Regions from separate parts of the Azospirillum palustre genome, predicted to be linked through region 1. Evidence: predicted binding sites of a transcription regulator. Region 1 holds the regulator's gene; each other region holds the start of a gene.
What was found. The regulator PhoB, encoded in region 1, activates phosphate uptake and scavenging genes when phosphate is short. The targets are predictions, from matches to a motif close to TNTCATAAAACTGTCA.

Region 1 (7,376 bases):
GCTGGTGAAGGGCGCCTACCGCCGCGACCTGCCGGAGAGCGAGCGCGGGATCAGCGACGCCAGGGTCGCCGCCGCCGACGCGCTGCTGGCGTCGGGTGCGCTGGCGCAGGGCTTCAACACCACCCTGTTCACCGCCGGCGACAGCCGGGAGCCGGAACAGGCCGGCATCGGCGGCGCCATCGCCGGCTCGCTGCTGACCCTGCTGGTGACCATGGCGCTGTCGGTGCCGACCGGCATCGCCGCCGCGGTCTATCTGGAGGAGTTCGCAGCCAGAAACCGCTGGACCGACCTGATCGAGGTGAACATCAACAACCTCGCCGCGGTGCCGTCGATCATCTTCGGCCTGCTCGGCCTCGCCGTGTTCCTGGGATTCTTCGGCATGCCGCGCTCGGCCCCGCTGGTCGGCGGGCTGGTGATGGCGCTGATGACGCTGCCGGTCATCATCATCGCGTCCCGCGTCGCGCTGAAGGCGGTGCCGCCGTCGATCCGTCAGGCGGCGCTGGGTATCGGCGCCTCGCCCCTGCAGACGGTGCTGCACCATGTGCTGCCGCTGGCGATGCCCGGCATCCTGACCGGCACCATCATCGGCATGGCCCGCGCGCTGGGCGAGACGGCGCCGCTGCTGATGATCGGCATGGTCGCCTTCATCGTCGACATTCCGCACGGGCTGACCGACAGCGCCACGGTGCTGCCGGTGCAGATCTACATGTGGGCCGACAGTCCGGAGCGGGCCTTCACCGAGCGCACCTCGGCGGCGATCCTGATCCTGCTCGGCGTCCTGATCCTGCTGAACGGCGCGGCCGTGATCCTGCGCAAGATTTTCGAGAGACGGTGGTGAGCGCCATGAGCATTCCAGGCAGCATTCAGAACCCGCTGAAGCTGCGGCCCCGCGCCGACGAGCGTGCCGGTCAACGCGCGGGTGCAGCATTGCCCAACAAGATGACCGCCCGCGGGGTGAAGGTGTTCTACGGGGCCAAGCAGGCGTTGAAGGGCATCGACCTCGACATCCGGGAAAACCGGGTGCTGGCGCTGATCGGCCCGTCCGGCTGCGGCAAGTCGACCTTCCTGCGCTGCCTGAACCGGATGAACGACACCGTCGAGGGCTGCCGGGTCGAAGGGCAGATCGCGCTCGACGGCGAGGACGTTTACGGCAAGGCGGTCGATGCGGTGCAGCTGCGCGCCCGCGTCGGCATGGTGTTCCAGAAGCCGAACCCCTTTCCGAAGTCGATCTACGACAACGTCGCCTACGGCCCGCGCATCCATGGCCTGGCCTCCGGCCGGGACGAGCTGGACGAGGTGGTGCAGACCTCGCTGAAGCGCGCCGGGCTGTGGGCGGAGGTGAAGGACCGGCTGCGCGAACCCGGCACCGGCCTGTCCGGCGGCCAGCAGCAGCGGCTGTGCATCGCCCGCGCCATCGCCGTCAGCCCCGAGGTGATCCTGATGGACGAGCCCTGCTCGGCGCTCGACCCCATCGCGACCGCCCACATCGAGGAGCTGATCGACGAGCTGCGGGCCAACTACACCATCGTCATCGTCACCCACAACATGCAGCAGGCCGCCCGCGTGTCGCAGCGCACCGCCTTCTTCCATCTGGGCGAAATGGTGGAGTGCGACGACACCGAGGAAATCTTCACCAACCCGCGTGACGAGCGCACCCAGGGCTACATCACCGGCCGCTATGGCTGAGCCCTGCCCTGTGTGCCCGATGCCCGCCCCTCTTCCCTCCTTTGTTGAAAAGGCTGTGCCATGCCGGTTAACGTCGAGACGCGCGCTGTGAACGGAGCCACCATGAACGCGGCCCTGAAGCCGCTCGTCCTGATCGTCGAGGACGAGGCCGACATCCTGACGCTGCTGAAGTACAACCTGGAAAAGGAAGGCTTCCGCGTCGCCACCGCCAGCGACGGCGAGGAGGCCCTGCTGGCCGCCGGCGAGCAGACGCCGCACATCGTCCTGCTGGACTGGATGCTGCCGCTGATGAGCGGGCTGGAGGTCTGCCGCCAGCTGCGCCGCAACGCCAAAACCCGAGACATCCCGATCATCATGCTGACCGCCCGCGGCGAGGAAGGCGACCGGGTGCGCGGCCTGAATTCCGGCGCCGACGACTACATCACCAAGCCCTTCTCCCCGACCGAGCTGGTCGCCCGCATGCGCGCCGTGCTGCGCCGCGCCTCTCCCGGCATGACCGACGAGGTGCTGACCTTCGCCGACGTGACGATGGATCTGGCCGCCCACCGTGTCCGCCGCAACGGCCGGGACGTACATCTCGGCCCGACCGAATTCCGCCTGCTGCGCCATTTCATGCAGCATGCCGGCCGTGTCTTCTCGCGCGAACAGCTGCTCGATCTGGTGTGGGGCCATGACGTGTACGTCGAGCCGCGTACGGTCGACGTACACATCCGCCGCCTGCGCAAGGCGATGAACGAAGAGGACGAGCTGGACCTGATCCGCACCGTGCGGTCGGCCGGCTACGCGCTGGATACCAAGTCGATGTGAGTGCGGGGTAGGATGGGGGCAGAACCACCGCAGCACTGGTGAGACTGCCACCCATGCCCCCCGTGCCCTCATGATCCTGCTCTTCACCGATTTCGGGCTTTCCGGCCCCTACACCGGCCAGATGAAGGCGGTGTTGGCGCAACAGGCGCCCGGCGTGCCGGCCATCGACCTGTTCGCCGACGCCCCCGCCTTCGACCCGCAGCTTTCCGCCTATCTGCTGGCGGCCTACGCCCCGGCCTTCCCGGCCGGCAGCGTCTTTCTCTCTGTCGTCGATCCCGGTGTCGGCACCGACCGGCGGCCGGTGATGGTGGAGGCCGACGGGCGCTGGTTCGTCGGACCGGACAATGGCCTGTTCGCCCTGCTCGCCCGCCGCGCAACGTCGCTAAACGCCTGGACAATCGACTGGATTCCGGACCGGCTGTCCGCCAGCTTCCACGGCCGCGACCTGTTCGCCCCCGTCGCCGCCAGTCTCGCGACCGGCAGGTCCGTCGCACGCAGCCCGCTCGATCCCGCCGCCATCGACCGCCCGGACTGGCCGGACGAGCTGCCGCGCATCGTCTATGTCGATGTCTACGGCAACGCCATGACCGGCCTGCGGGCCTCCGCCCTGCCCGCCGATGCGATACTGACCGCAGGCGGAACCCGCATCGCCCGCGCCCGCACCTTCGGTGCCGTCGGGCCGGGGCAGCCGCTGTGGTACGAAAACTCCAACGGGCTGGCGGAGATCGCCGTCAACCGCGGGCGGGCCGACCGTGTGCTGGGTCTCAAGGTCGGCGACACGGTGACCGTGGAGCCCTGAGCCGGCCCAAAAGAAAACCGCCCGGAAGCGGGTGCTTCCGGGCGGCGGCTGCTTGATCCGATGCTTGTCCGATCAGGCGTCTCGGGATCAGTCGTTGTTGCGCTGGCCCAGGAACTGCAGCAGGAACTGGAACAGGTTGATGAAGTCCAGGTACAGCGTCAGGGCGCCCATCAGGGCCAGCTTGCCGGTGCTCTCGTGATCGTAGCCCTCGGCGTAGCTTTCCTTGATCGACTGGGTGTCATAGGCGGTCAGGCCGGTGAAGATCAGCACGCCGATGGCGGAGATCGCGAAGTGCAGGGCCGGCGACTGGAAGAAGATGTTCGCCAGGCCGGCGATCACCAGGCCGATGACGCCCATCATCAGGAACGAGCCCATCTTCGACAGGTCGGCCTTCGTGGTGTAGCCGTAGAGGCTCATCGCCAGGAAGGTCGCGGCGGTGACGAAGAAGGTCAGCGCGATCGACGCCCCGGTGAAGACCAGGAAGATGGCCGACATCGACAGGCCCATCGCACCGCAGTAGGCCCAGAAGATCATCTGTGCCGATGCGAAGGACAGGCGCTGAATGCCGAAGGACAGCACCATGACGAAGGCGAGCGGGGCCAGCATCACCACCCACTTCAGCGGGGTGCCGAAGATGGTGGCCATCATGGCCGGGCTGGACGACACGAGTGCGGCGACCAGACCCGTCAGGATCAGGCCGGCACCCATGTAGTTGTACACGCGCAGCATGTGCTGACGCAGGCCTTCGTCGAAGTATCCCCGATCTGTCGCGCGGCCTGCGGTCGCGAAGCGGTTATAGGTCGGGTCTGCCATGGTTTGGTTTCCTCGGTGGAATTGGGTGATCCCGTCGCAGGACATATTGGCGAGTCCGCCATGCGGTTCAATAGGAATCGACGGCGCTTTTTCCAGATGAAAAAGCTTTCACGATTCGTTTTTCCTGCGGGTTCATCATACGGGAGTCACTCGTTCCGAAGCAATGGCGCCGAAGGCTGGCCCAGAGCCCGCCAAGTACCATAGAACCCGAAAGCCAGCGTGATCGCCGTGCTCAGCAAAGCGGTGGTGATGACCGCCGACGGCAGGAAGCTCCATTCCCAATGCATCAGGAACTTCAGCACCGCCCACGCGGTCAGCGTGCCGATGATGCCGGCGATGACCGCGGTCAGCAGTCCCAGCAGCCCGTATTCCAGCAGGAAGGCGCGCAGCACGTCGCCGCGGGTGGCCCCCAGAACCTTCAGCACCACCGCGTCGTAGACCCGGCGGCGGTGGCCGGCGGCGACCGCACCGGCCAGCACTAGCGTGCCGGCGGCCAGCGTGATGCCGGCGACGATGCGCACCGCGGTGCCGATATGGCCCAGCATCTCCGCCACCGTGTCGAGCGCGTCCTTCACCCGCACCATGGTGATGTTGGGGAAGCGTTGCAGGACGGCGCGCTGCACCTGGGTTTCGGCATCGGGCGTGGCGCGGACGGTGGCGACCCAGGTCTGCGGCGCCCCCTCCAGCGTGCCGGGGGCGAAGACCATGGTGAAGTTGATCGCCATGCTGCTGAAATCGGCCGACCGCACGTTGGCGACCTTGGCCTCGAAGCTGCGGCCCAGGATGTTGACGGTCATGGTGGCGCCGGGACCGATGCCGAAGGCCTCGGCGACGCTCTGATGGATCGAGATCAGCGGCGGCCCGGCATAGTCGGTCGGCCACCAGCTGCCGGCGGTGACGGTTGAGTGTTTCGGCAGCGTCGCCGAATAGGTGATGCCGCGGTCGCCGGCCAGGATCCAGGCCTGTTCCGGGTTGACCAGCGCCTTTTCGGCGTCCTCGCCGTTCACCCGCTCGATCCGGCCGCGCAGGCTCGGCACCGCCTCGAAGGCGCTGGCGCCGGGGACGGCGGTGACGAGCTCGCGCAAGGGATCGAACTGGTCGCGCTGGATGTCGACGAAGAAGAAGGCGGGGGCGTCCTGCGGGATCGTCTCCGACACCCGGCGGGAGAAGTTGCCCTGGATCAGCGCGATGGCGACCAGCACCGTCAGGCCGAGACCCAGCGACAGCACCACCGCCGCCGTCGGGTTGCCCGGCCGGTGCAGGTTGGCGAGCGCCAGACGCAGGCCCGGACGCCTGACGCGCCCCACCCGCGCCGCGCCCCAGGTGACCAGGGCGGCGGCGGCGCGGAAGGCGAGGAAGGTGGCGATGGAGCCGCCGACGAACCACAGGGCGAAGATCTTGTTGTGGGCGGTCAGCACCGCCAGCCCGGCGAGCGCCAGGGCCGACACGATCATCGCAACCGTGTAGGGCGTGCGCGGCCGGCCGCCGGCCGGGGCGATCACGTCGCGGAACAGGGCGCCCGCCGGCACCTCGCGCGCCCGGCCGAGCGGCCACAGCGAGAAGGTCAGCGCCGTCAGCACGCCATAGAGGGCGGCGAGCGCCAGGGCGCCGGGATAGACGCCGATATGGGCCGACACCGGCAGCACGCCGTCGAGCAGCCGGCCCAGCGCCAGCGGCGCCACCGCACCCAGCGCCAGCCCGATGACGATGCCCAGCAGGGCCAGCGCCAGGATCTGCGCCAGATAGAGCTGGAAGACCAGGGCGCCGGGCGCGCCGATGCACTTCATCATGGCGATGGTGCGGGCACGCGAATCGAGATGGCTGCGCACCGCGTTGCCGACCCCGACGCCACCGACCAGCAGCGCGGTCAGCCCGACCAGCGTCAGGAACAGCGTCATGCGGTCGATGAAGCGCTCGATCTGCGGCGAGGCGTTGGTGTAGTCGCGCATCCGCCAGGGCGCATCGGGGAAGCGGGCGCGCAAGCCCTCCTGCCAGGCCTTGAGATCGGTGTCCGGCGGCAGCGCCACCTTGGTGCTCCACCAGGTGAGGCTGCCGGGTTGCAGCAACCCGGTGTTCGCCAGCGACGGCAGCGCCACCAGCAGGCGCGGCCCGAGCGAGAAGGCGTTGGATGAGGCGCGGTCCGGCTCGCGGTCCAGCACGGCGGCGACGCGATAGGCGCCTTCGCCGACATGGATGGTGTCGCCGGGCTTGATGCCCAGCCGGTCAACCAGACTGGCCTCGACCACGGCACCCCAGCGGCCGTCCTTCTGCGCCAGCGCGTCGCGCAGGTCGCCGCCGCCTTCCAGCGTCACCGCGCCGTAGAGCGGATAGACATTGTCGACCGCCTTCAGCTCGACCAGCGAGGAGCGGACGTCGTCATCCGCGCGGGCCATCGCCCGCATCTCGGCGGAGGTCGACACCCGGCCACCGGCCTTCAGCGCCGCCATCTGCTCGTCGGCCGGCGGATTGTAGAGTTGCCGCAACGCGACGTCGCCGCCGAGGATCGAGCGCCCGTCGCTCGCCAGCCCGTCGAGCAGCCCGCTCGACACCGACTGCACCGCGGCGATGGCGGCGACGCCAAGGGCGAGGCAGGCGAGGAAGACCCAGAACCCTTTCAGGCCGGTGCGCAGCTCCCGCCGGGCAAGCCGGAGCGCGAGGCTGAGGTTGATCATTGCGTCGCCCTCCGCTCGCACCCGCGCCTGTCCCCTCTCCCCCCCGTGGAGAGGGTTAGGGTGAGGGGGATGCGTGGCGAGGATTGTTTCAGTGACGAGGGCGTTGCACGCCGAGCAACGCCACGCCGTGCGTCCCCCTCACCCCGACCCTCTCCCCGGGGGGGAGAGGGAGAAACGGTCCGCATCAGTCCAGCCATCCCCCTCACTCCCCCGCCGCCTGCAGTTTCGCGCGCCGGGCCGCCTGCCCGTCGTCGGCGATCCGCCCGTCGGCCAGACGCACCGTGCGGTCGCAGCGCGCGGCGAGGCTCTGGTCGTGGGTGATCAGCACCAGCGTCGTGCCGCGCCGCTCGGCCAGATCGAACAGCAGCTTGACGATGGTGGCGCCGGTGTCGATGTCGAGGTTGCCGGTCGGCTCGTCGGCCAGCAGAAGCGACGGCTCGGTGACGAAGGCGCGGGCGAGCGCCGTGCGCTGCTGCTCGCCGCCCGACAGCTGGCCGGGATAATGGTGGATGCGGTGGCCCAGCCCCACCTGCTCCAGCCCGACGCGGGCGCGGTCGAAGGCGTCGGCGACCCCGGCAAATTCCAGCGGGATGGCGACA
Region 2 (7,376 bases), on a different contig from region 1:
AGCCGCGCAAGATGCGGGGTGGCGCTATTTTTCAAAGACCGCGGCCGAGGTTTCCGGCCCCGCAAGCCCCCTGACCCTGTCCGGCCATCGGGGCAAACCCCAAGCCCCCTCCCGGTCGAATAGCGCAGCCGTCCCATCGGATTCGTGATAGTTTGGATGTGAAGTTTCGGGCGGGCAGCATCGGGCATCGGCACACAAAAGGGGGATTTGTGGGACGCTTCCTACGGGGCGCGCTGGTGGTGGTCGTCGTTCTGGCCGCATTGGCGGGCAACGCGGCCCACAGGGTCTATTACGATTACCAGGACACCCAGCAGCGCCGCTTCGTCCTGGTGCAGGACATGGCCCGGCTGGTCGACGACCATGTCCGCCGCACGGTGCACACGGCCGACGTAGCGCTCGACCAGACGGCGGCCATGGTGGCGGAGGCCCGCGGCCTGCAGAAGCTGCGCGACCTCAAGCATTGGGCCCGTCTGCGCGAATATGCCGCCCAGGTCGAGGGCGCCGACGCCATCTGGATTTACGACGCCGACGGCCGGGCCGTGCTCGAATCGGCCAGCTTTCCCAACCGCATCGCCGATTTCGCCGACCAGGGCGGTCTGGAGGCCCTGCGCGGCGGGATGCGCCTGCACATCGGCGCGGCGCAGCCGGTGCGGACCGGGTCCTATCCGCTCGTCTTTCCGGTTTCCCGCCCGCTGCATGACGACGAGGGGCGCTTCGTCGGGGTGGCATCCGTGTCGATCCGGGTCAACCACCTGACCGACTTCTACAGCATTCCGGGCTTCGAATTCGATCCGCTGATCGCCGTCTACCGGCCGAACGGCGAGGTGGTCGCCCGCCGCCCGGAACCCGAAGCCTCGGCCGGCCGCACGGCTGCCGCAGCCCCGCTGTTCCAGTCCCGGCTGCGCGAGGCGCCGGAGGGGCAGCTGCTGTCGGCGTCGCCGCTGGACGGGGTGCTGCGCATCGCCGCCTACCGGACCGTCCGCGACTATGGTCTGGTGGTGCTGGCCGGCATCGACCGGGAAGAGGCGATGGCCGTGTGGCGCACCCGCACCCTGCATACGGTGGTGGAGACCCTCGTCGGCCTGCTGGCGGTCCTCGGGATGCTGGCCTGGGGGATGCGCTATCTTGACCGCGAGCGCAAGGCGCAGGTGGCCCTGGCCGAGGCGCGGAGCGCGGTGGAGCGGACCAGCGCCGAACGCGACGAGAGCGCCCGGCTCGCCGCCGCGCTGAACCATGCCCGCGACATGGCGGAGAGCGCGCGGCAGGCCGCCGAGGCCGCCAACCGGGCCAAGGGCGAGTTCCTGGCCGGGCTGAGCCATGAGCTGCGCACGCCGCTGAACGCCGTCATCGGCTTCGCCGACCTGATCGCCCGCGAGGCGGAGGGGCCGGTCGGCACCCCGTCTTACCGGCAATATGCCGCCAACGTCCGCGACAGCGGCCAGCATGTTCTGGAGCTGATCAACGAAATCCTCGATCATGCGCGCGCGGAGGCCGGGGCGCTGCCCATCGAGGAGGGGCACTGCGACCTGGAGGCCGCGGCGGATTTCGCCGTCCGCATGCTGACCCCGCGGGCCGAGCGCGCCGGCGTGCTGCTGTCGGCGGTGGTGGCGCCGGCGGTGGGCGCCTTGCGCGGAGACGACCGCCGCATCCGCCAGATCCTGCTGAACCTGATCGCCAACGGGGTGAAATACACGCCGTCCGGCGGATCGGTGACGCTGTCCGCCATGCTGGAGGACGGCACGCCGGTGATCCGCATCACCGACACCGGGCTGGGCATCCCGGCCGAGGATCTGGATCGCGTGCTGGAGCCCTTCGCCCGTGTCGAGAGCGCCGGCCACCGCGGGGTCGAGGGCGCCGGGCTGGGCCTGCCGCTGACCAAGCGGCTGGTCGAACTGCATGGCGGCACGCTGGCGCTGCGCAGCACGCTGGGCGTCGGCACCACGGTGACGGTGCGGCTGCCGGCGAACCGCCTGTTGCCGGCGGAGGCGTCGGGCATGCCGGCGACACCGCCGGCCCGGCCGGCCCGGCCGGCCCCCGCCACCAGCCCAGCCACCAGCCTGGCCGGCAGCCCCGCCGCCAGCCCGTCCATCGCCCCATCCCTCACCGTCCCCGCACAGCCCCTGGCCCAGCCCTTGGCGCCTTCGCTCTCCCCGCCCCCTTCGGCACCGCTGTCGATCCTGCTGGTGGACGACGATCCGACCGTGCGCGACATGGTGGCCGGGCTGCTGCGCGGCTGGGGCCATCGGGTGATCGCGGCGACCAACGCCAACGAAGCGCTGGTGGTGCTGGACGGGCCGGAAAAGCTCGATCTGCTGCTCAGCGACGTCGTCATGCCGCCGGGCATGGACGGGACGGAGCTGGCCCGGCACGCCGCGCGCATGCGCCCCGGCCTGCCGGTTCTGCTGGCCTCCGGCTTCGCCGCCCATGCCGTCGGCACGCCTGCCGGCTTCGGCCCCGACGTGGCGATGATCGCCAAGCCCTTCTCCATCGAGGATCTGCGCCGGCAGCTTTCCCGCATCGCCGGCCGGCGGGTGGGAGCGGCACCCCAGCCCCAGGCGATGGCGGCCCAGGCAATCGCTGCCCAGCCCCCTGCGCCTGTTCAGCCCACTCCCCGTCCCGCCGGACCGCCGCGCCTGCTGATCGCCGAGGATCTGTCGATCAACCGCGAACTGCTGGCGGCGCTGTTCAGGGACAGCGGCTACCGCATCGATCTGGTGGCCGACGGCGCCGCGGCGGTGGAGGCGGTGAAGGCCGGCGACTACGACCTCGTGCTGATGGACGTGCAGATGCCGGAGATGGACGGGCTGGAGGCGAGCCGGATCATCCGCGCCATGCCGCCGCCGCGCGGCGACCTGCCGATCCTGGCGCTGACCGCCGGTTCGTCGGACGAGGAGCGGCGCGACTGCCGTGACGCCGGCATGAACGGGCACATCGGCAAGCCCTATGAGCGCGACCTGCTGCTGCGTCAGGTCGCCCGCACGCTGGCCGCCGGGCGCAGCCGCACCGGCGCCGCCTGAAGCCGGGTCAGGGCTGCTCGAACACTCTTGGGAAATGGGCGAGACGCCGGCCGAACAGGCTTTGCGGCGCGGCGTCGGCCGCGGCCGGTTCCGCCTGATTGGCCGGCAGCGGCGCCATGGGCAGGGGCGTGGCGGAGAGCGCGCGCGCCGAGGCCGGGCGGGTGCGGCGTTCCGTCTTCTCGGGTGGGGCGTAGAAATGCAGGGTCAGCTGGCCGTCGGCTTCCGCCGCATAGGGCAAGCCTGGGACCGTCCGGCGTTCGGCGCCGGGAAGCACATACTGCTCACCTTGGTCGGTGCGTTCGATATGCGGCATGACCGGTATCCTGTCTCCACCGGACCGATCCTGCCGTTCCCGCCCTTGCGGGTCAAGGGCGGGCTGCGTCACGAAGGGCTTATCCGATCGTACCGCCATCCGCCCCCTCGTTCACAGGGTGTTCTCCCCCCGGATCGAGGCCCTTACGGGTGCAGGACGCTCGCCACCAGCAGGTAGGACAGCCAGGCGACGATGCCGGAGGCGGGAATCGTCAGCACCCAGGCCCAGACGATTCGGCCGGCCAGCCCCCAGCGCACCGCCGAGGTGCGGCGGGCGGAGCCGACGCCGACGATGGCGCCGGTGATGGTGTGGGTGGTCGAAACCGGGATGCCCAGCCACGTCGCGCCGAACAGCGTGATGGCGCCAGCCGTCTCGGCGCAGAAGCCCTGGTAGGGCTTCAGGTCGGTGATGCGCGACCCCATGGTGCGGACGATGCGCCATCCGCCCATCATGGTGCCCAGCCCCATCGCCAGCTGGCAGGCGATGATGACCCAGAAGGGGACGTGGAAGGTATCGCCCAGCATGCCCTGGCTGAACAGCAGGACGGCGATGATGCCCATCGTCTTCTGCGCGTCGTTGCCGCCATGGCCCAGGCTGTAGAGCGCCGCCGAGACGAGCTGCCAGTGCCGGAACTGGCGGTCGACCGCGAAGGGGGCGGCCCGGCGCAGCGCCCAGGACAGCACCAGCATCAGGAACAGCGCCAGCAGGAGGCCGATGCCGGGCGACAGCACGATGGCGACCGCCGTCTTGGTGAAGCCGCTGCCGATGATGGCGCCGAATCCAGCCTTGGCGATGCCCGCCCCGGCGATGCCGCCGACCAGCGCATGCGAGGAGGAGGACGGCAGCCCGAGATACCAGGTGATCAGGTTCCAGCCGATGGCGCCGATCAGCGCCGCCAGGATCACCGCCGGGTCCATCACCAGCGGATCGACCAGCCCGGTGCCGATGGTGGTGGCGACATGCAGGCCGAAGAACAGGAAGGCGATGAAATTGAAGAAGGCCGCCCAAAGGACGGCCAGCTTGGGCGACAGCACGCGGGTCGACACCACGGTGGCGATGGAATTCGCCGCGTCGTGCAGGCCGTTGATGAAGTCGAAGGCGAGCGCCACCAGAACGATGACGGCGATCGCCGGCAGGCCGAGTTGCAGGGCCTCCATGACCGGGACCGCCTCAGACCTGATCGAGCGTGATGCCCGCGACCAGGTCGCCGACGTCGTCGCACCGGTCGGTCACCGCCTCCAGCATCTCGTACAGCTCGCGCCGGCCGAGGAAGGCGATCATGTCCGGCTTCTCCGCGATCAGCGACTGGAGCGCGCTGCGCAGGATGTCGTCGGCCTCGTCCTCGATGTCGGACAGCCGGCCGCAGAGATGGTCGATGCGCTCGGCGTTGCGGGCGATGGAGCCCAGCAGCGGCATCAGCTCGACCAGCACGTCGGCCTGCTGGCGGATCAGGGCGACGAAGCGGCGCATCGGCTCGTCGAACGCCTCGATGCCATAGAGGCCGGCATGGCGCGGAACCTCGTCCATCAGGTCGATGGCATCGTCCAGCGCGTTGATCAGCGACAGGATGTCCGAGCGGTCGAAGGGGGTGATGAAGGCGCGGTGCAGGTCGCGCCCGGCATCCTTGGCGATGCGGTCGGCGTCCTTCTCCACCCGCTTCAGCGCAGCGACCTTCTGCGCGCGCTCGTCCGGTCCGGAATCCATCACCGCTTCCAGTGCGATGGATGCTGCCACGATATGGCGGGCCTGCTCGACGAACTGGTCGACGAAGCGTTCCTCCTTCGGCATCAGCGAACGGAATGCGCGCAGCAGCATGGGACTGTGACTCACGTAGACTGGATTGGTTTGGCGCTGCTCTTAGCACGCTTCGCGGTGCGGTGCAGCGGCGGCATGTCATGTAAAGGTCATGAAACAGTCATTTGGTAGCAAAATCGCCACAGGTCGCGGCACATCGCCGCGTTTCACCCCTCCAACCGATCCGGCGAACCGGTTTCACCGGCCCCCTTGAGCAGGCCCCATGGAAAGCCGCCGGCCGCCTTCCCAAATCTCACCCGAAGCCCCTCCCCCGACCGCAGGGTTCCGCCCATGACGTGCCCACCCGCCCTTCTCCACCGCCTTGCCATGCCGGCGCTTGCCGTCCTGCTGGCGAGCACCGCCCCGCTGCATGCCCAGACGGCTTCGCCCAACGACCCCGGCCGGTGCAGCCCGACCGTCTCGGCGGCACTCAGCACCTGGGACACCGGAGTCGCGGCGGCGGAGCGTTTCGGCGACAAGGCGGCGGCGGTCGCGCGCGAGAAGGGGCGGGAGTATCTGCTGCCGCTGCTGGGGATCGACCCGAAGGCGGTGCCGCCCGATGCCAAGGGCGGCGGCACGACCGACGATGTCGGCCGCGCGCTGGAGGAAAGCCGCAACGATCCCAAGCGCCGCGCCGACCTCTGCGCCGCCATCACCCGCGCGGCGGACGAGGCGAAAAACTCGGCCGGCGCCGGGCTCGACGCGCTGAAACGGGCCCTGGACACCTGGCAGCTGACGCCGCCCGCCGCTCCGACCCCCGGCCCGGCCCCCGCCCCTGCTCCGGAGACGCCGAAGCAGGACGGGCTAATCAAGACCTGATCCGGATCAGATCCGCCGCAGCGGGCGCCGGGCGCTCCACACCCCGGCCAGGAAGGGCAGCGCCAGCAGGACCTGCAGGGCTGCCCAACCCAGCGCTTCCCAGTTCGGCCGGGTCCAGTCGACCTCGTGCAGCGCCTCCATGAAGGGCAGCTGGCCGTAGATCAGCGATTCGAGCGGCACGAAGCCCTCGGCCACCACGGTCAGCAGCGCCGCCAGCAGAAGCCCGAAGCCCAGCACCGACTCGACCGGCAGGCGGCGGACGGCGCCGCACAGGCCGCGCGGCGCGCCGTCGGCGACTGGAATTGCCGGACGGAACAGGCTGGCGATGCCGAGAGCGCCGCGCGTCTCCGTCCCCACCGGCCGGCGGGCGGCGCGGATCAGGCCCAGCGCCGGCAGCGCCACCGCCGGGATCAGCAGATACGGGTTGGGGAAGTCGCGGTAACGGCCGTCATAGACGATCAGCAGCGACCAGACCAGCGCCGCGACGCCCAGCGCCACGGCGCTCCACCGCCCGACCCGCTCGGTGCGGGTCAGGGCCGGGCGGGCGTGGCGCAGGCCGACCAGCGGCTCGCTCGCCAGACCGCCGCTCGCCAGCGTGCGGTGGGCGGTCAGCAGCACCGCCAGCACCAGCGCCGCGGTCAGCGCCAGCATCGCCACGGCCAGCGTGGTGTCCTGCCAGTAATGCTTGCCATGCTCGGCGAGGAAGGCGGCGCGGACATAGAGGGTGGACAGCGCCTGCGCCAGCAGGATCAGCACCGCCCAGCCGGTGCCCGGCAGATGGCGGCGCAGCAGCGCCAGCCCGCCCAGCAGCACCAGCGCCAGCCCGCTCGACGCCGCGAACAGCCAGGGCCACGCGACATTGCCGACGGCCGGCCCGGCCAGCGAGAATTTCGGCGTGCGGTCGGCGTTGTAGAGGCCCCAATGGCCGCCGACCGTGCCCTCCAGCTTGGCCTTCCACTCCTGGTCGAAGGCTTCGATCACGTTGTAGTCGAAGCCCTCCTGCTCGGCCATGCGGACGAAGGCGTTGACGAACTTCGCCTTGTTGACCAGCCCCGGCACGGCGGCCCCGCGCGAGCGGCCCTGCGTCGGCCAGCCGGTCTCGCCGACCAGGATCGGCTTGCCGGGGAAGCGGTGGGCGATGGTGCGGTAGCTCTGGCGGATACGCTCGGTCGCCGCCTCGACGCCGGCCGGCACGTCCTCCCAGTAGGGCAGCAGATGGATGGTCAGGTAATCGACGTGATCGGCGATCTGCGGGTATTTCAGCCACCATTCCCAGACGTCGGCATAGGACACCGGCTGCTTCACCGCCGCCTTGACGCGGTCGATGTAGCCGGTGACCTGCTCCGGCGTCAGCTCGCGGCGCAGCAGCACCTCGTTGCCGACGATGACGCGGGTGATGACGTCGGGATAGCGGTTGGCGAGGTCGATCAGCG
Region 3 (7,376 bases), 1.8 Mb from region 1:
ATCCCGATGGGCGGCAAGACCGGCACCGGCGACCACCGGCTCGACCGCTGGGGGCCGGGCGGCGTGCTGATCGAATCGAAGGCGGTCAACCGCACCGCCACCTTCGTCTTCTACATCGGCGACCGCTTCTTCGGCACCATGACCGCCTTCGTCCATGGGCCGGAGGCCGACAATTACCGCTTCACCAGCGCCCTGCCCGCCCAGCTGCTGAAAAGCCTCGCCCCGGCGCTCCAGCCGCTGATCGACCAGGGCACCACAAGGACCGCCGACACGCGCCCGACCCCGACGGGGCTGTGAGGCCGGGACCGTCGCGAACGGTTGCAATCCGGAAAGTATCTTCCGTAAAAGTATAGGCAGTCCGCGAACAACAGTCTTTCGCATGCATCGCGGTGGGACCTGCGCTTTTCCGCAGAGGTCCTCCCCGTCCGGCTGGCCGGAATGCGGTCTGTGGTTCGGATCCCGCTTACGGAGGCCCCCGCCGATGGCGCCACGGTTACCGCTGCACGCCCACCATATGGGCCTGGCCCCGGTCGAGGCCGCCGATCTGTCCGCCGCGCGCAGCCTTCCCGGCAACCCCGGCGCTCCGATGGACCATCGGCTCCAGCTTCGCATCCTCAACCGCGATTCCCATGCCCGCCGCCATGCCCGTTCCGCGCAGGACCCCGCGCAGGACCAAGTGGCCGCAGCACCGGCAGCGGCCGAAGAGGTGCCGGTCATCGCCCGCGTCACCTCGCCGGACGGCTGGGCCGCCCTGCCGGGCGTCAAATCCGCCAGCACCATCGGCAAGGCGGCCGACGGGTCGTGGATCGTCACCGGCCGCCTGCATGCCGATCAGGTCGAGGCGGTTCACGCCCATGCCGTGGTGCTCAGCCTGAAGGCGGCGCAGCCGACCCATTCCGCGCTGAACGCCACCGTTTCCGAGATGGGGCTGGGCACCCTCGCAATGCCGGGGCTGCCCGATCCCACGGTGCCGGGCCTGCTGCCGCCCTGGGTCCAGCATGCGCACCGGGATGGCGAGGGCGTCATCGTCGGGGTGGTCGATTTCGGCTGCGACTACATGCACCGGAACTTCCGGCAGGCCGACGGGCGCACGCGTCTGCTGGCGGTGTGGAACCAGTCCGGCACGCCCAATTCGCCCTTCCCCTACGGCGCGCTCTATACGCCCGAGCAGATCGATGCGGCGCTCGCCAGCGACGATCCTTACGACGCCCTCGGCTACGCTCCGGCCAAGGACGATCCCGGCAAGCCGCAGGAGAACGGCACCCACGGCACCCATGTCATGGACATCGCCGCGGGCAACGGGCTGGGATCGAAGCAGCGGGGCGTGGCGCCGAAGGCGTCGCTGATCTTCGTCGATGCCAAGCTCCCCACGCCGGTCAACTCGCCCGACCAGCTGAACCACACGCTGGGCAGCACCGTCCAACTGCTGGAAGCGGTCAACTACATCTTCAACGCCGCCGGCAACCGGCCTTGCGTGGTCAATCTCAGCCTGGGCACCAATGGCGGTCCGCATGACGGCACCTCCCTGGTGGAACAGGGGCTGGACGCCATGGTCAACGCGGCCCCCTACCGGGCCGTGGTGATCGCCGCCGGCAATTCCCAACAGAGCGGAATCCACACCAGCGGCACCGTCCCGGCGAGCGGCGCGTGTTCCATCGGCCTGGGCATCCCCACGCTCGGCATCGCCGGCTACGAGACCACCTCTGCCGGCTGCGAGGTGGAGCTGTGGTATCCCGGCCGGCGGCGCCTGTCGGTGACGCTGGTCGCCCCCGACGGCACCGAGATCGGCCCGGTCGAGCCGAACGGATCGCTGCCCTACGGCCTTCCGGGCAAGCCGCCGGCCGTCTTCATCGTCAACCGGCTGGACGACCCCAACAACCACGACAACGTGATCGGCATCTGGGTCGCCATGGGGGCGCCGACGGGGGAATGGACCATCCGGCTCCGGGCGCTGGACGACGGCCCCGTCGACTATCATGCCTGGATCGAGCGGCTCGATGCCGGCCAGGCGCAGTTCCTCCAGCCCGTCGCCTCCCACATGCTGGGCTCGATCTCCACCGGCCATTCGACGATCATCGTCGGGTCGCACGATGCCCACTCCGACGGCACGCCGATCTCCTTCTTCTCCAGCGCCGGCCCGACCCGCGACGGGCGGCAGAAGCCGGACCTCTCCGCCCCCGGACACCGCGTCAAGGCGGCGTGGTCGCGGACGGTGACCGGCGTGGTCGAGAAGTATGGAACCAGCATGGCCGCCCCGGCGGTGACCGGCCTGATCGCGCTGATCTATGCCCGGTCGATCCGCAAGGGTCTGCCGATGGACAATGCGACGCTGCGCGAGCGCCTGATCCGCATGGTCCGCCGCGATCCGCCCGACGGAGCGGACTGGGATCCGCAGCACGGCCACGGCCGGGCGTCGGCCGCGTCCATCCTGGAGGAACTCGACCACGACTCCGCCCGCAACCCGGACTTCGACGAGTGGCAGGCAGCCCAGGGCCAAGGCCAGGGCTGAACTGGCAAGGTGAGCCGGCAAGCCGCACTCGCGGCGCTCTTGCCCTGACGGGGTGTGGGGCTCATCATCACCGGGACGCGGAGGGCGGTTCCGCTCCCGTCCCCCTCCGCTCTCTTCCTATGGATGGCCGGCATGCCGATTGACCTCGCCTCGCTCAGGAAGCTGGAAAGCCCCTCGCCGTCGATGCTGGCCCAGCCGCTGGACGATGCCGAGCGCGTCGCGGTGATCGTCCGTCTGCATGCGGGCACCGCTGCGCCCGACTGCCTCTCCTGCGGCAGGTCGATCGCTCCGGGCATCGTCACCGCCGAAATCGCCGCGGCCGACCTCGCCGGGCTGGAGGCCGATCCGGCCGTGCGCTCCATCGCCCTGTCGCGCCCGCTCCAGTCTTCTTGACGCCAGCCTTCTTGACGATAATTTCACCCGCTCCGCCCCGCCGTGGCAGACTGGCGGCGACGAATGGGCAGGGCGTGGAGATGGAACGTTGAACAGCCGGCGGCGCGATGTTTCAAATGTTCCATTCCGCGCGGAGCTTGACGTGCTCCGCCATTTGCCGTATGCACGCCGCGCACGCGTCGGCACCCCTGGAGGCCGGCGCCCTTTTCGTTTTGGAGCATCGTCATGACCAAGATCATTCCGCTCGGCGCTCAGACGCGCGAACGGGCCGGCAAGGGGACCGCCCGCCAGACCCGCCGTGACGGCCGTATTCCGGCCGTCATCTACGGTGGTAAGCAGGCTCCTGTCACCATTTCGCTCGAGAAGTTCGAGTTCACCCGCGTCCTGCATCAGCCGGGCTTCTTCACGCACCTGTTCGACGTCACCGTCGACGGCACTGCCCACCGCGTCCTGCCGCGCGACGTGCAGTTCCACCCGGTGACCGACGTCCCGCTGCATGTCGACTTCCTGCGCGTTTCGTCCGACACCCGCATCAACGTGCAGGTTCCGGTCGAATTCGCCGACCAGGACAAGTCGGCCGGCCTGAAGCGCGGCGGTGTGCTGAACATCGTCCGTCACGAGCTGGAGCTGAGCTGCCCGGCCGACAGCATCCCCGAGCACATCACCATCTCGTGCGAAGGCTTCGATGTCGGCGACTCGATCCACATCTCCGCGGTCAAGCTGCCGGAGGGTGTGACCTCGACGATCACCGACCGCGATTTCACCATCGCGACCATCGTTGCGCCGTCGGGCCTGAAGTCGGAAGAGGGCGCCGCTGCCTGATCGGGAGCGTCCGTTCTTCGAAGATGGTTACGGTGGGGGGCTTCGGCCCCCCACTTCGTTTGTGGAGCCTGGTTTCCGGATAAAGGGTGAGGGACATGTTGCTTCTGGTCGGATTGGGCAACCCCGGCAACGAGTATGCCCGCAACCGCCACAACATCGGCTTCATGGCGGTGGAGACCATCGCCCAGCGCCACCGTTTCACCCCGTGGAAGAAGCGGTTCCAGGGCCAGACCGCCGAGGGCACCGTCGCCGGCGACAAGGTGCTGGCGCTGGAGCCCGCCACCTTCATGAACCTGTCCGGCCAGTCGGTGGTGGCCGCCCTCCAGTTCTACAAGCTGAAGCCCGAGAACGTCGTCGTCATCCATGACGAGCTGGACCTGCCCCCTGGCAAGATCCGGGTGAAGAAGGGCGGCGGCCATGGCGGCCACAACGGCCTGCGCTCCATCGATGCGCATATCGGCAAGGACTACTGGCGCGTCCGGCTCGGCATCGGCCATCCCGGCAACAAGGATCTGGTCAGCGGCTATGTGCTGCACGACTTCGCCAAGGCCGACCAGAGTTGGATCGACCCGCTGCTGGACGCCGTCTCCGACAACCTCCCCCTGATCGTGGACGGCCAGCCGGAGCTGTTCATGAACAAGGTGACGGTGGCGACCCAAGGCAAATAAGCCCCTGCCGGGCCTTGCCGGTTCCGGCATTCCCCCACTTCGCGTTTGCTCTTTGCGCGCCCACGTAGGATAAAGCGCCTCAATTCCAGCATTTCCGACGGCGAGCACCCAACCATGGGCTTCAATTGCGGCATCGTCGGCCTGCCGAACGTCGGCAAGTCGACCCTTTTCAACGCCCTGACCGCCACCCAGGCAGCCGAGGCAGCGAATTTCCCCTTCTGCACCAAGGAGCCGAACGTCGGCCGCGTCAGCGTGCCCGACCCGCGGCAGGACAAGCTGGCGGAGATCGCCAAGTCGCAGAAGGTCGTCCCGACCCAGCTGGAGTTCGTGGACATCGCCGGCCTGATCCGCGGGGCGTCGAAGGGTGAAGGGCTGGGCAACCAGTTCCTCGCCAACATCCGCGAGGTGGACGCCATCGTCCATGTGCTGCGCTGCTTCGAGGACGACGACATCACCCATGTCGAGGGCAACGTCGATCCGCTGCGCGATGCCGAGGTGGTCGAGACCGAGCTGATGCTCGCCGACATGGAAAGCCTTGAGCGCCAGCTGACCAGCCTGCAGAAGAAGGCCAAGGGCGGCGACAAGGACAGCAAGATCAAGGCCGACCTGATGGAGCGCGCCCTGAAGGTGCTGCAGGACGGCAAGCCCGCCCGCGTGGTCGAGGTGTCGGACGACGAGCGGTCGGTGTTCAAGCAGTTCATGCTGCTGACCGACAAGCCGGTCCTCTATGTCTGCAACGTCGAAGAGGCGTCGGCCGCCACCGGCAACAGCTTCTCGGCCAAGGTCGCCGAGAAGGCCAAGGCCGAGAATGCCGAGGTCGTCGTGATCTCCGCCGCCATCGAGTCCGAGGTCGCCCAGCTGTCCGACCCGGCCGAGAAGGCCGAGTTCCTGGAATCGATGGGGCTGGAGGAAACCGGCCTCAACAAGCTGATCCGCGCCGGCTTCAAGCTGCTGGACCTGATCACCTTCTTCACAGTCGGCCCGAAGGAGACGCGGGCCTGGACCGTGCGCCGCAACGCCAAGGCGCCCGAGGCCGCCGGCGTCATCCACACCGACTTCGAGCGCGGCTTCATCCGCGCCGAGACCATCGACTACACCAGCTTCGTCACGCTGGGTGGCGAGCAGGGGGCGAAGGACGCCGGCAAGATGCGCCAGGAAGGCAAGGAATATGTCGTCCAGGACGGCGACATCTTCCACTTCCGCTTCAACGTCTGAGTCATGCCGACCGGGGGGAACGGGGGCTTCATGGCCCCCTTCCCCCTACGCTGTCACCCAACTGTCATATTGTCGTAACAATCCGCGCGCCCTACCCTTCAGTTAGGGGTGCCGCCTGACCGCATCCCCGATCCGACAGAGGGGGTGCGATGCAGGCGACACGGGTGCTGCTGGAACTCGCCGGAAACGTCGTGCTGCTCCTGTGGGGGCTGCACATGGTGCAGAGCGGGCTGACCCGCGCGCTGGGCGGCGACCTGCGCCGCATCCTGGGAGCCGGGCTGCGCAACCGCTGGACCGCCTTCCTGTCCGGCATGGGCATCACCATGCTGCTGCAAAGCAGCACCGCCACCGGCCTGATGGCGACCGGCTTCACCGCCACCGGACTGGTGTCGCTGATGCCGGCGCTGGCGGTGATGCTGGGAGCCAATGTCGGCTCCACCCTGATCGTCCAGATCCTCGCCTTCGACGTCGCCCATGTGGCGCCGGTCCTGCTGCTCGGCGGCTTCATCGCCTTCCGCCGCGGCGCGCGGACGCGCAGCCGCGATCTGGGACGGGTCGCCATCGGTCTGGGCCTGATGCTGCTGTCGCTGCACCTGCTGCTGGCGACCATCGCCCCGGCGGAGAACGCACCGATGCTGCGGCGGATGCTGGCGATGTTGACCGCCGATCCGGTGGTGGCGGTAGTGCTGGCGGCACTGCTGTCCTGGGCTGCCCATTCCAGCGTTGCCGCCATCCTGCTGATCGCCTCGCTGGCCGGCGGCGGGGTGATCGGGCCCGAGGCTGCAATCGCCATGGTCGCCGGCGCCAATCTGGGCAGCGCCGTCAACCCGGTGATCGAGGGGCCGGGCGGCGACGGCCGCAACCCGGCGGCCCGTCGGCTGCCGGTCGGCAACCTGATCAACCGCCTCGTCGGCTGCCTGATCGTCGTGCCGCTGCTGGGGCCGATCACTGCCGGCCTGCAAGCGGTGTCGCCGGACGCCACGCGGCTGGCTGCCAACTTCCACCTCGCCTTCAACCTGGCGATGGCCGGGTTGTTCATCGGCCCGCTGCCCTGGTTCGCGCGAGCACTGACCCGGATGTTCCCGGAGCGGGTGGCGGTCGCCGACCCGGCGATGCCGCTCTATCTCGACCGCAGCGCGCTGCGCATTCCCCACCTCGCCATCGCCAACGCCTCGCGCGAGGCGCTGCGCATGGCCGACACGGTGGACGGCATGCTGCGTGGCGCCTTGGACGTGCTCCAGACCGACGACCGCAAGCGGGTTCAGGAAATCCGCCGGATGGACGATGTGCTGGACCGGCTGCACGAGGCGATCAAAGGCTACCTCACCCAGATCAATGTCGAGGATCTGGACGAAAGCGACGCCAGCCGGATGTCGGACGTGCTGACCTTCACCATCAACCTCGAACATGTCGGCGACATCGTCGATTGCAATCTGATGGAGACTGCCTCGAAGAAAATCCGGCGCAAGCTGCGCTTCTCCACCGAGGGGGCCGGCGAGATCGCCGGCATGCTGGAACGGCTGAGCGAAACCCAGCGGCTGGCCGCCGCCGTCTTCGTGTCGCGCGACGTCCGCTCCGCCCGCGCTCTGATCCATGAAAAGGAGGTGATCCGCGATCTGGAGACCAGCGCCACCGAAGCACATTTCGCCCGGCTGCGCGCCGGCCGCAAGGAAAGCGTGGAGACCAGCGCCCTCCACCTCGACATCCTGCGCGACCTGCGCCGGATCAACGCCCATCTGGTTGCCGCCGCCTATCCAGTCCTCGATCAA
Region 4 (7,376 bases), on a different contig from region 1:
TGCTGGTGCTGGACGAGCCGACCGAGGGCATCCAGCCGTCGATCATCAAGGACATCGGCCGCGCCATCTCCTACCTGCGCGACAAGGGCACCATGGCGATCCTGCTGGTCGAGCAGTATTTCGACTTCGCCCGCGACCTTGCCGACGACTGGGTGGTGATGGAGCGCGGCGAGGTGATGCTGTCCGGTCCGCGTAGCGGCCTGGACGAGCGGGAGGTCCGCAAATACCTGACGGTATAACACCGATGGCATGGCCTTCCGGCCGGTGACGGGCGGAATATCCGCGGTCCCATTGCGTCCTCGATTCATCGGGCCTGCCGTCCGGCGGGCCTGTTTCGGGAGGAACCGCGCAATGAAGTCCGCACTCCGTATCGCCGCCGCCATCGGCCTGGGGGCCGTCCTGTCCGGCGCGCCCGTTATTGCCCCCGCTTTTGCCCAGGACAAGGAACCGGCAATGACGGGCAAGACCGCGATGGGTCCCGTCCTGACCGACGCGAAGGGCATGACGCTCTATGTCTTCGACAAGGACGGTGCCGGCAAGTCGGCCTGCAACGGGCCTTGCGCGACCAACTGGCCGCCGCTTATGGCTCCCGCCTCCGCAAAGCCGATGGGCAAATACAGCGTCGTCACCCGCGACGACGGAAGCCGGCAATGGGCCTACAACGGCAAGCCGCTCTACAGCTGGGCCAAGGATGCGAAGCCGGGCGACACCACCGGCGACGGCGTGAACAACGTCTGGCATGTGGCGAAGCCATAACGTTCGGGGTATCGCGGGGCCGTGGTTACTGTCGTCCGGTGCCACGGCCCTGCCTTCGCCGGGAGTGTACTTATCCGGTCGAGGTAATGCGCAAACGCCGACTTCGCGGGCCGCGCTCTTTAAAGGTCGTTAAGGATCCGAACCGCATGATGACCTCAACGCCATCTTGCTCACGGAGCCGCAGGTCATGTCGATCTACAACGCCGCCTCGTTCGAAGCCGCCCCCTCCGCCGAACCGAAGGTCCGCAAGATGAGCGGCCTGCCGCGTCTGGCGGTCTGGACCGTCATGATCGGCACGCCGTGGCTGCTGATCGTGGAAGCGGTGCGCCTGATCTTCTGAAGCTCGACACTCCAGGCCCGGCGCACCGTCCTTTCAAGCTGTTATTGGGCCGGTGCCACCCAGGGCTCCAGCGCGCCGATCTTCCTGGCCCGCTTCTCGTCCGCCGACAGTTTGAAATTATGCCCGAAGGGCGCGCTCTCGAACGAGCCGTAACCGGGATTGGCCAGCATCAGCCAGTCGCGCCCGAAATGCTCCTTCGCCGCCTCGAACGCCTTCAGACGGTCGGCCTCGCTGCCGTTGTAGGCATCGCTGAAGTCGCCGAAATTGTCGCCGAACAGCAGAACGATCCGGTACTCCTTGGCGATGTAGGCGCGCCGCGTCCCTTTCGCCGAACCCCAGTCCGGCTTTTCCTTCGACATCAGGAAGGTATCGACGTTGCCGCCCATCGGGAAGCCCAGCGCCTGTGCGTTGCGGCGGGTCGGCTCTTCCTGGTCGGCGTTGCGGTTGGTGACGTAGAACACCTTCACGCCCTTCGATTCGGCGTATTGGGTGAACTCCACGGCACCCGGCACCGCCGTCGCCTTCTCCGCCTTCACCCAGGCATCCCAGGTCTTCGACGAGAATTCGCCGTTGGTGGTGACCAGCCCGGCCTGATAGGCGGAGTTGTCCATCGCCGTCTCGTCCAGGTCCAGCACCACGGCCGGCGGCAGATCCTGGTAGTTGCCGGTCTGCTCCGTCGCCGCGGTCCAGCTCTTTTCGGCCAGCGCCTTGTCCAGCTGGATCCTGCCCAGCGCATAGACCGCCAGCGAGTTCGCCTTGTATTCGACCGACCGCTGCATCCACAGCTCGGCGTTCAGAAGATCGCTTTGCGGCACCGGGCCTTGAGGAGCCGGATCCGCCGCCAGGGCGGGGCCTGCCAGAAGGGAAAGGGCAACCGCACCGGACAGCAGCGACCAGCGCCCGGAACAGGCGGAATTGCGCATCGACTCAATCCATCCATCAAGTGTCATGGAACTGTCATCGAAGCACAGATTCGGGTGCTTGGCGACGGTCCCGTGACGCTTGCGTTACCATGCCCAGAAACGCTTGCGTCACGCGGCCCGCCTTAGGGACTCAGGCCGGCTGGGGGATGGCGCTTTCCGGCATCGGGGTCAGCGCCGGAATCGCCTCCACCCGCTCCAGCCAGCGCCGCACCGCCGGATAGGGATCGAGCGGGATATGGCCTTCCGGGGCGCGGGCGACATAGGCGTAGCAGGCGATGTCGGCGATGGTCGGCCGCTCCGCCGCCAGCCAGTCGCGGGTCGCCAGATGGCTGTCCATGAAGCGCAGCAGGCGTTCCGCGATCCTGTGCGCGTCGGCCAGCGTCCCGGCCCCGCCCCACAGGGTCAGGATGCGCGCCAGCGCCGGCCCGAAGCGCAGGTCGCCGGCGGCGACCGACAGCCAGCGCTGCACCTGCGCCGCCTCGTCCGGCGCCTTCGGGTTCCACAGGCCGGAAGCGTCGTAGCGGTCGGCGAGATAGACGAGAATGGCCACCGAGTCCGGCAGGACGAGATCGCCGTCGACCAGCACCGGGATCTGTCCGAACGGGTTCAGGGCGAGGAAGGCATCCGACCGGCGCACCGCGGCATTCGCTTCGACATAGCGATAGGGCAGGCCGAGGATGTTCAGGAAGGCTTCGACCCGGTGGGCATGACCCGACAGCGGCGTGCCGTACAGCGTGATGGCGGGATCGGTGCCGGTGCCCATGGCAATGCCTCTTCTCTGTGGAGCGCGGATGCCCACAGCCAACCACTTGCGCCGCTTCGCAGGAATGCGCTTTGATGAAAAGGGACTCTTTCAGGAAATGGAAGAATTGTGGACCGGCTGGATGAACTGACGATCTTCGTCGCGATCCTGGAGACCGGCAGCCTTGCCGGGGCGGCCAAGCGGCTGCGGCGGTCGGCGCCTGCCGTCACCCGTGCGCTGTCGGGGCTGGAGGAGCGGCTGGGTGTGCGGCTGATCGAGCGCACCACCCGCAACCTCGCCCCCACCGATGCCGGCCGGCGGCTGGCCGAGCAGGCGCGCCGCCTGCTGGCCGATTACGACGAGGCGCTGGCCGCCACCGGAACCGACCGGCCGATGCGCGGGCGGTTGCGGGTCACCGCACCGGTGATGTTCGGGCGCAAGCATGTGACGCCTCTGGTCCTCGACTTCATGCGGGAGTTTCCGGACATCCGCGTCGAGCTGACGCTGTCCGACGGCAACCTCGACCTGATCGAGGAGGAACTGGACGTGGCGATCCGCATCGGCCCGCTGCCCGATTCCGGCCTCGTCGCCCGGCGGGTGGGGCAGGTCGGGCGCTTTCTGGTCGCCAGCCCCGGCTATCTGGCGCGGCGCGGCACGCCGTCGATGCCGGAGGATCTGTCCGGCCACGACATCATCCTGACGACGGCCCGGCCCGGCCCGCCGGACTGGCGCTTTCTGATCGACGGGCGGGAGCGGGTGCTGCGGGTGACGCCGAAGCTGGCGGTCAGCCACATCGAGCCGGCCCTGCTCGCCGCCCGTGACGGGCATGGCATCGCCCGTCCGCTGTCCTATCAGGCGGCGGACGACCTCGCCGCCGGCACGCTGGTGCGCCTGATGCCGCACGCCGAGCCGGAGCCGCTGCCGGTCCATGTCGTGGTGCCGACCGCAAGGCTGATGCCCGGCCGGGTGCGCGCCTTCCTCGACCATGCAGTGCAGGGCCTGTCGGCGCTGGAGGTTCTGCGCAGCTGACATGCGACCCTGTCAGGGATCGCGGGCGACGCGGATGCCGTAGGCGGCATAGCCGCTCTCCGCCGCGTCCACCCGGCGCACGGCGGAGCGGGCATAGCGCGGGTTGCTGTGCCACGACCCGCCGCGCATCGTCCGCTGCGAACAGGCCGCTGCGGGCCGGCCGTCCGGGGCGCAGTCCTCCACCCATTGCCAGACATTCCCCAGCATGTCGTAAAGGCCGAAGCCGTTGGCGCGGTAGCTGCCGACCGGCGAGGTGAACAGAGCGCCGTCGCGGCAGTTCGCCACCTCCCAGTCGGTGAAGCGGTCCTTGGCCGACAGGTCGGCGACGTTCGCCGCATCGCATCCCCTGGCCGGATCGTCACCCCACCAGCGCGCGGTCCGGGTGCCGGCGCGGGCCGCATATTCCCACTCCGTCTCCGTCAGCAGGCGATAGCGCTTGCCGGTCCGGCGGCTGAGCCAGTCCACATAGGCCTTGGCGTCGTACCAGCTCGCACAGACCGCCGGGTCGTTGTTCGTCTGCGCGAACCCCGGCCGGCGCCAGGAGAAATGCCAGCGCGGCAACAGCTCCGTCTCTCCGGCATAGCCGCGGCAGACCGTCCGTGGCCGATAGCCGCTGTCCCGGATGAAGCTGGCATATTCGCCGCGGGTGACCGGATATTTGCCGACGGCGATGGGATGTTGGATCGACGCCGGGGTTTGCGGCGGCTCGTCGGGAAAGCGTTCCGTCTCCGTCGCCGGGGAGCCCTGGAGATAGCTGCCGGCGGGGATGGTGACCAGGACGGGCGCGTCGGGATGGTCCCAGACCTCGCGTGCTGGGCTGCCCGCCTGCCAGGCATGGTAGGCCGCCAGCCGTTCGGCCCGCCAGCCGGTCAGATCGTCCGGCTCCACCCGGCGCCAGGCGGCCAGGGCCGTCAGCATCAGGATGAGGGCGACGACCGCACCGACGGAGCCGGGCAGTGTGATGGTCATGGCGGGAATGTCTCTTGCCGAGGTGCCGGTGCGGATCATGGAGCCATTTCCCCGCAGCGCGCTGCGTCCGGCAACCGCGCGTCCGTGTCCCGGTCGGGGCACTTCCAGCCGGTACCTCAACCGGTATTGGGGCACCACAGCCGGAGGTTCGCCCTTTCGCGGTATGACGCATTCGGCTCCGGCGACCGACCGCCGGCCGCTGGGCCGCTTTCCGCATTCATGGTGGCCGGGAAGGACAAGGTCTTTCCCGGCCATCGCTCTGCTGCAATGCAGCATTCCCGTCGCGTCCGGATTTTGCCCGGTGACGAGTCGGGGGACTTTGCCGTAAGAAACTTGGCGGGGTTTCAAAACGGATGGTTCGCCCGTGCTTCGATCGGTCTCTCTCTGCCTGTTCATCGCCGCTGTCGGCGGTCTTGCGGGCTGCACCTCCGACTATTCTCCCAACACCTACGCCTCCAGCGCGGTCCAGCAGGCCAACAAGGTCGAGGCGGGCATCGTCGTCGGCTTCCGCCAGGTGGCGATCAGCGCCAACGGCACCGTCGGCGCCGTCAGCGGCGGGGCGGCCGGCGGCATCCTGGGCGCACAGGTCGGGACGGGCGGCATGAACGCCGCGCTCGGCACCGTCGGCGGCACGGCGATCGGCGGTCTGCTGGGCACGGCGATGGAGCACATCGCCGGCGACACCAACGGCTGGGAATACATCGTCCGCAAATCGAACGGCGAATTGCTGTCGCTGACCCAGAAGGAGCCGCAGCCGCTGCCCATCGGCCAGAAGGTGCTGGTCATCACCGGCAGCCAGGCCCGCATCGTCCCCGACTATTCCACCCCCGCCGATCCCGACTCTGCGAAGGCCGATTCGGCGAAGCCCGAGCCTGCCAAGGCCGAGACGCCCAAAGCCGACATGTCGCGGCCCGAGCCCCCGAAGTCGGACATCAAGGCGGTGCCGCTCGCCCCGCCTGCCGAACCGGCTCCGGCTGCCGACCCCGCTCCGGCCGAGCAGTCCGCCACCGGTCCGGCGCAGCCTGCCAGCGGCGGTGGGCCGGTCCGCCTGACCGCCCCCACCGACACTCCCCCCGCCGGCCCGGCCCCCACCGCTCCTTCGGCAGCGGCGGAACCCGCAGCGGCGGCTCCCGCCTCTCCCCCCGCTTCGCCCACGGCCCCGGCAGAGACCAAGCCGGCCGAGTAGCACCATACTTGTCCGAATGGACGGGATGGCGCACAGTCCGGTGACCCAGCCAAGTTCACCGACCGAGGCCCCATGTCCGCCGCCGACCGTTCCGCCGCCGCTCCCGTTCCCGCCATGACGAAGGAGGAATTGGAGGATCTGATCCGCGAGGGGGTTCCCCTGGTCGGGAACTTCGGCGTCGTCGTCGAAAGCCTGGGCGCCGGCACGATCCGCCTGCGCCTGCCCTACAAGGACGACTTCGTCCGGCCCGGCGGCACCGTCACCGGCCCGGCGATGTTCGGGCTGGCCGACGTGGCGCTGTATGGCGCGGTGCTGAGCCTGATCGGCCGGGTCGAGCTGGCGGTGACCACCAGCATGACCATCAACTTCCTGCGCCGCCCGCCGCCCGTCGCCATCATTGCGGAAGCGCGCGTGCTGAAACTCGGCAAGCGGCTGGCCTATGGCGAGATCCTGCTGTTCTCCGAGGGCGACCCGGAGCCGGTCGCCCATGTCACCGGAACCTACTCGATCCCGCCGCATGACCCCGTCTCCGTCGCGGTATCTCATTACCGTACCGAGGAAGCCTGATAAAAAATCCTTTTGAATCAACAGGTTTGGCGGCACGGTATTATGTTACCGCGCTTTTAACCTATTGAAATACAATGATAATTTTTCCGTTGACAGAGGTGTGTTCCGGCCCGTAGAAAACCGTCCGCTTCGGCGCCCCGGTATCGGCGGCCAGCCGATCCGTATTCGAAGAAACGAGTGTGGCGATGAAGACCTTCAATCTGAAGCCGACCGAGATCGAGAAGAAGTGGTACGTCGTCGACGCCGACGGCCTCGTTCTCGGCCGGCTTGCCAGCATCCTGGCGAACATCCTGCGTGGCAAGAACAAGCCGACCTACACCCCCCACATGGATTGCGGCGACCACATCGTCGTGATCAATGCTGAGAAGGTGAAGCTGACCGGCAACAAGCGCGACGCCGACATCTTCTATTGGCACACCGGCTATCCGGGTGGGATCAAGGGCCGTTCCAAGGGTCAGATCCTGGACGGCAAGTATCCGGAGCGTGTGATCGAGAAGGCCGTGGAGCGCATGGTTCCGCGCGGTCCGCTCGGCCGCCAGCAGATGACCCACCTCAAGGTCTACAAGGGTGCCACGCATCCGCACGATGCGCAGCAGCCGGTCGCCATCGACATCGGCGCCCTGAACCCGAAGAATAAGCGGAGCGCGTAAGCATGGCCCAGGTCACCACCACCCTCTCCGGCCTTAAGGAACTGACGGGCGCTGCCGCCACTGCGACCGTCTCCGAGGAGCTCGCCGCTCCGAAGCTGGACGCCCAGGGCCGCGCCTACGCCACCGGCAAGCGCAAGGACGCCGTCGCTCGCGTGTGGATCAAGCCGGGCTCCGGCAAGGTCACCGTGAACGGCCGCGACCAGTCGGTCTACTT

Region 2: CRT60_RS08090 (DUF47 domain-containing protein) is a predicted target of PhoB. The motif match lies at 5,233-5,248, and genes of this name have one in related genera.
Region 3: CRT60_RS26185 (Na/Pi cotransporter family protein) is a predicted target of PhoB. The motif match lies at 5,659-5,674, and genes of this name have one in related genera.
Region 4: CRT60_RS14555 (5'-nucleotidase, lipoprotein e(P4) family) is a predicted target of PhoB. The motif match lies at 2,041-2,056, and genes of this name have one in related genera.

Annotation. Positions count from the first base shown of each region.
Region 1 covers NZ_PDKW01000043.1:2,621,259-2,628,634, reverse strand. The annotation lists gene pstA (phosphate ABC transporter permease PstA) at 1-838, shown strand, start outside; gene pstB (phosphate ABC transporter ATP-binding protein PstB) at 940-1,686, shown strand; gene phoB (phosphate regulon transcriptional regulator PhoB) at 1,789-2,493, shown strand; gene CRT60_RS34675 (SAM hydrolase/SAM-dependent halogenase family protein) at 2,564-3,292, shown strand; gene CRT60_RS34670 (Bax inhibitor-1/YccA family protein) at 3,380-4,105, opposite strand; gene CRT60_RS34665 (ABC transporter permease) at 4,252-6,777, opposite strand; gene CRT60_RS34660 (ABC transporter ATP-binding protein) at 6,980-7,376, opposite strand, start outside.
Region 2 covers NZ_PDKW01000039.1:430,074-437,449, reverse strand. The annotation lists gene CRT60_RS08105 (response regulator) at 210-3,017, shown strand; gene CRT60_RS08100 (hypothetical protein) at 3,025-3,330, opposite strand; gene CRT60_RS08095 (inorganic phosphate transporter) at 3,474-4,487, opposite strand; gene CRT60_RS08090 (DUF47 domain-containing protein) at 4,501-5,145, opposite strand; gene CRT60_RS08085 (hypothetical protein) at 5,416-5,943, shown strand; gene CRT60_RS08080 (glycoside hydrolase family 17 protein) at 5,950-7,376, opposite strand, start outside.
Region 3 covers NZ_PDKW01000043.1:800,795-808,170, reverse strand. The annotation lists gene CRT60_RS26215 (transglycosylase domain-containing protein) at 1-297, shown strand, start outside; gene CRT60_RS26210 (S8 family peptidase) at 482-2,509, shown strand; gene CRT60_RS26205 (hypothetical protein) at 2,642-2,902, shown strand; gene CRT60_RS26200 (50S ribosomal protein L25/general stress protein Ctc) at 3,128-3,724, shown strand; gene pth (aminoacyl-tRNA hydrolase) at 3,820-4,392, shown strand; gene ychF (redox-regulated ATPase YchF) at 4,507-5,607, shown strand; gene CRT60_RS26185 (Na/Pi cotransporter family protein) at 5,757-7,376, shown strand, end outside.
Region 4 covers NZ_PDKW01000041.1:167,651-175,026, reverse strand. The annotation lists gene urtE (urea ABC transporter ATP-binding subunit UrtE) at 1-239, shown strand, start outside; gene CRT60_RS14560 (COG4315 family predicted lipoprotein) at 352-756, shown strand; gene CRT60_RS36460 (hypothetical protein) at 944-1,096, shown strand; gene CRT60_RS14555 (5'-nucleotidase, lipoprotein e(P4) family) at 1,138-2,019, opposite strand; gene CRT60_RS14550 (glutathione S-transferase family protein) at 2,150-2,782, opposite strand; gene CRT60_RS14545 (LysR family transcriptional regulator) at 2,891-3,790, shown strand; gene CRT60_RS14540 (formylglycine-generating enzyme family protein) at 3,803-4,759, opposite strand; gene CRT60_RS14535 (outer membrane lipoprotein) at 5,124-5,945, shown strand; gene CRT60_RS14530 (PaaI family thioesterase) at 6,018-6,512, shown strand; gene rplM (50S ribosomal protein L13) at 6,698-7,162, shown strand; gene rpsI (30S ribosomal protein S9) at 7,165-7,376, shown strand, end outside.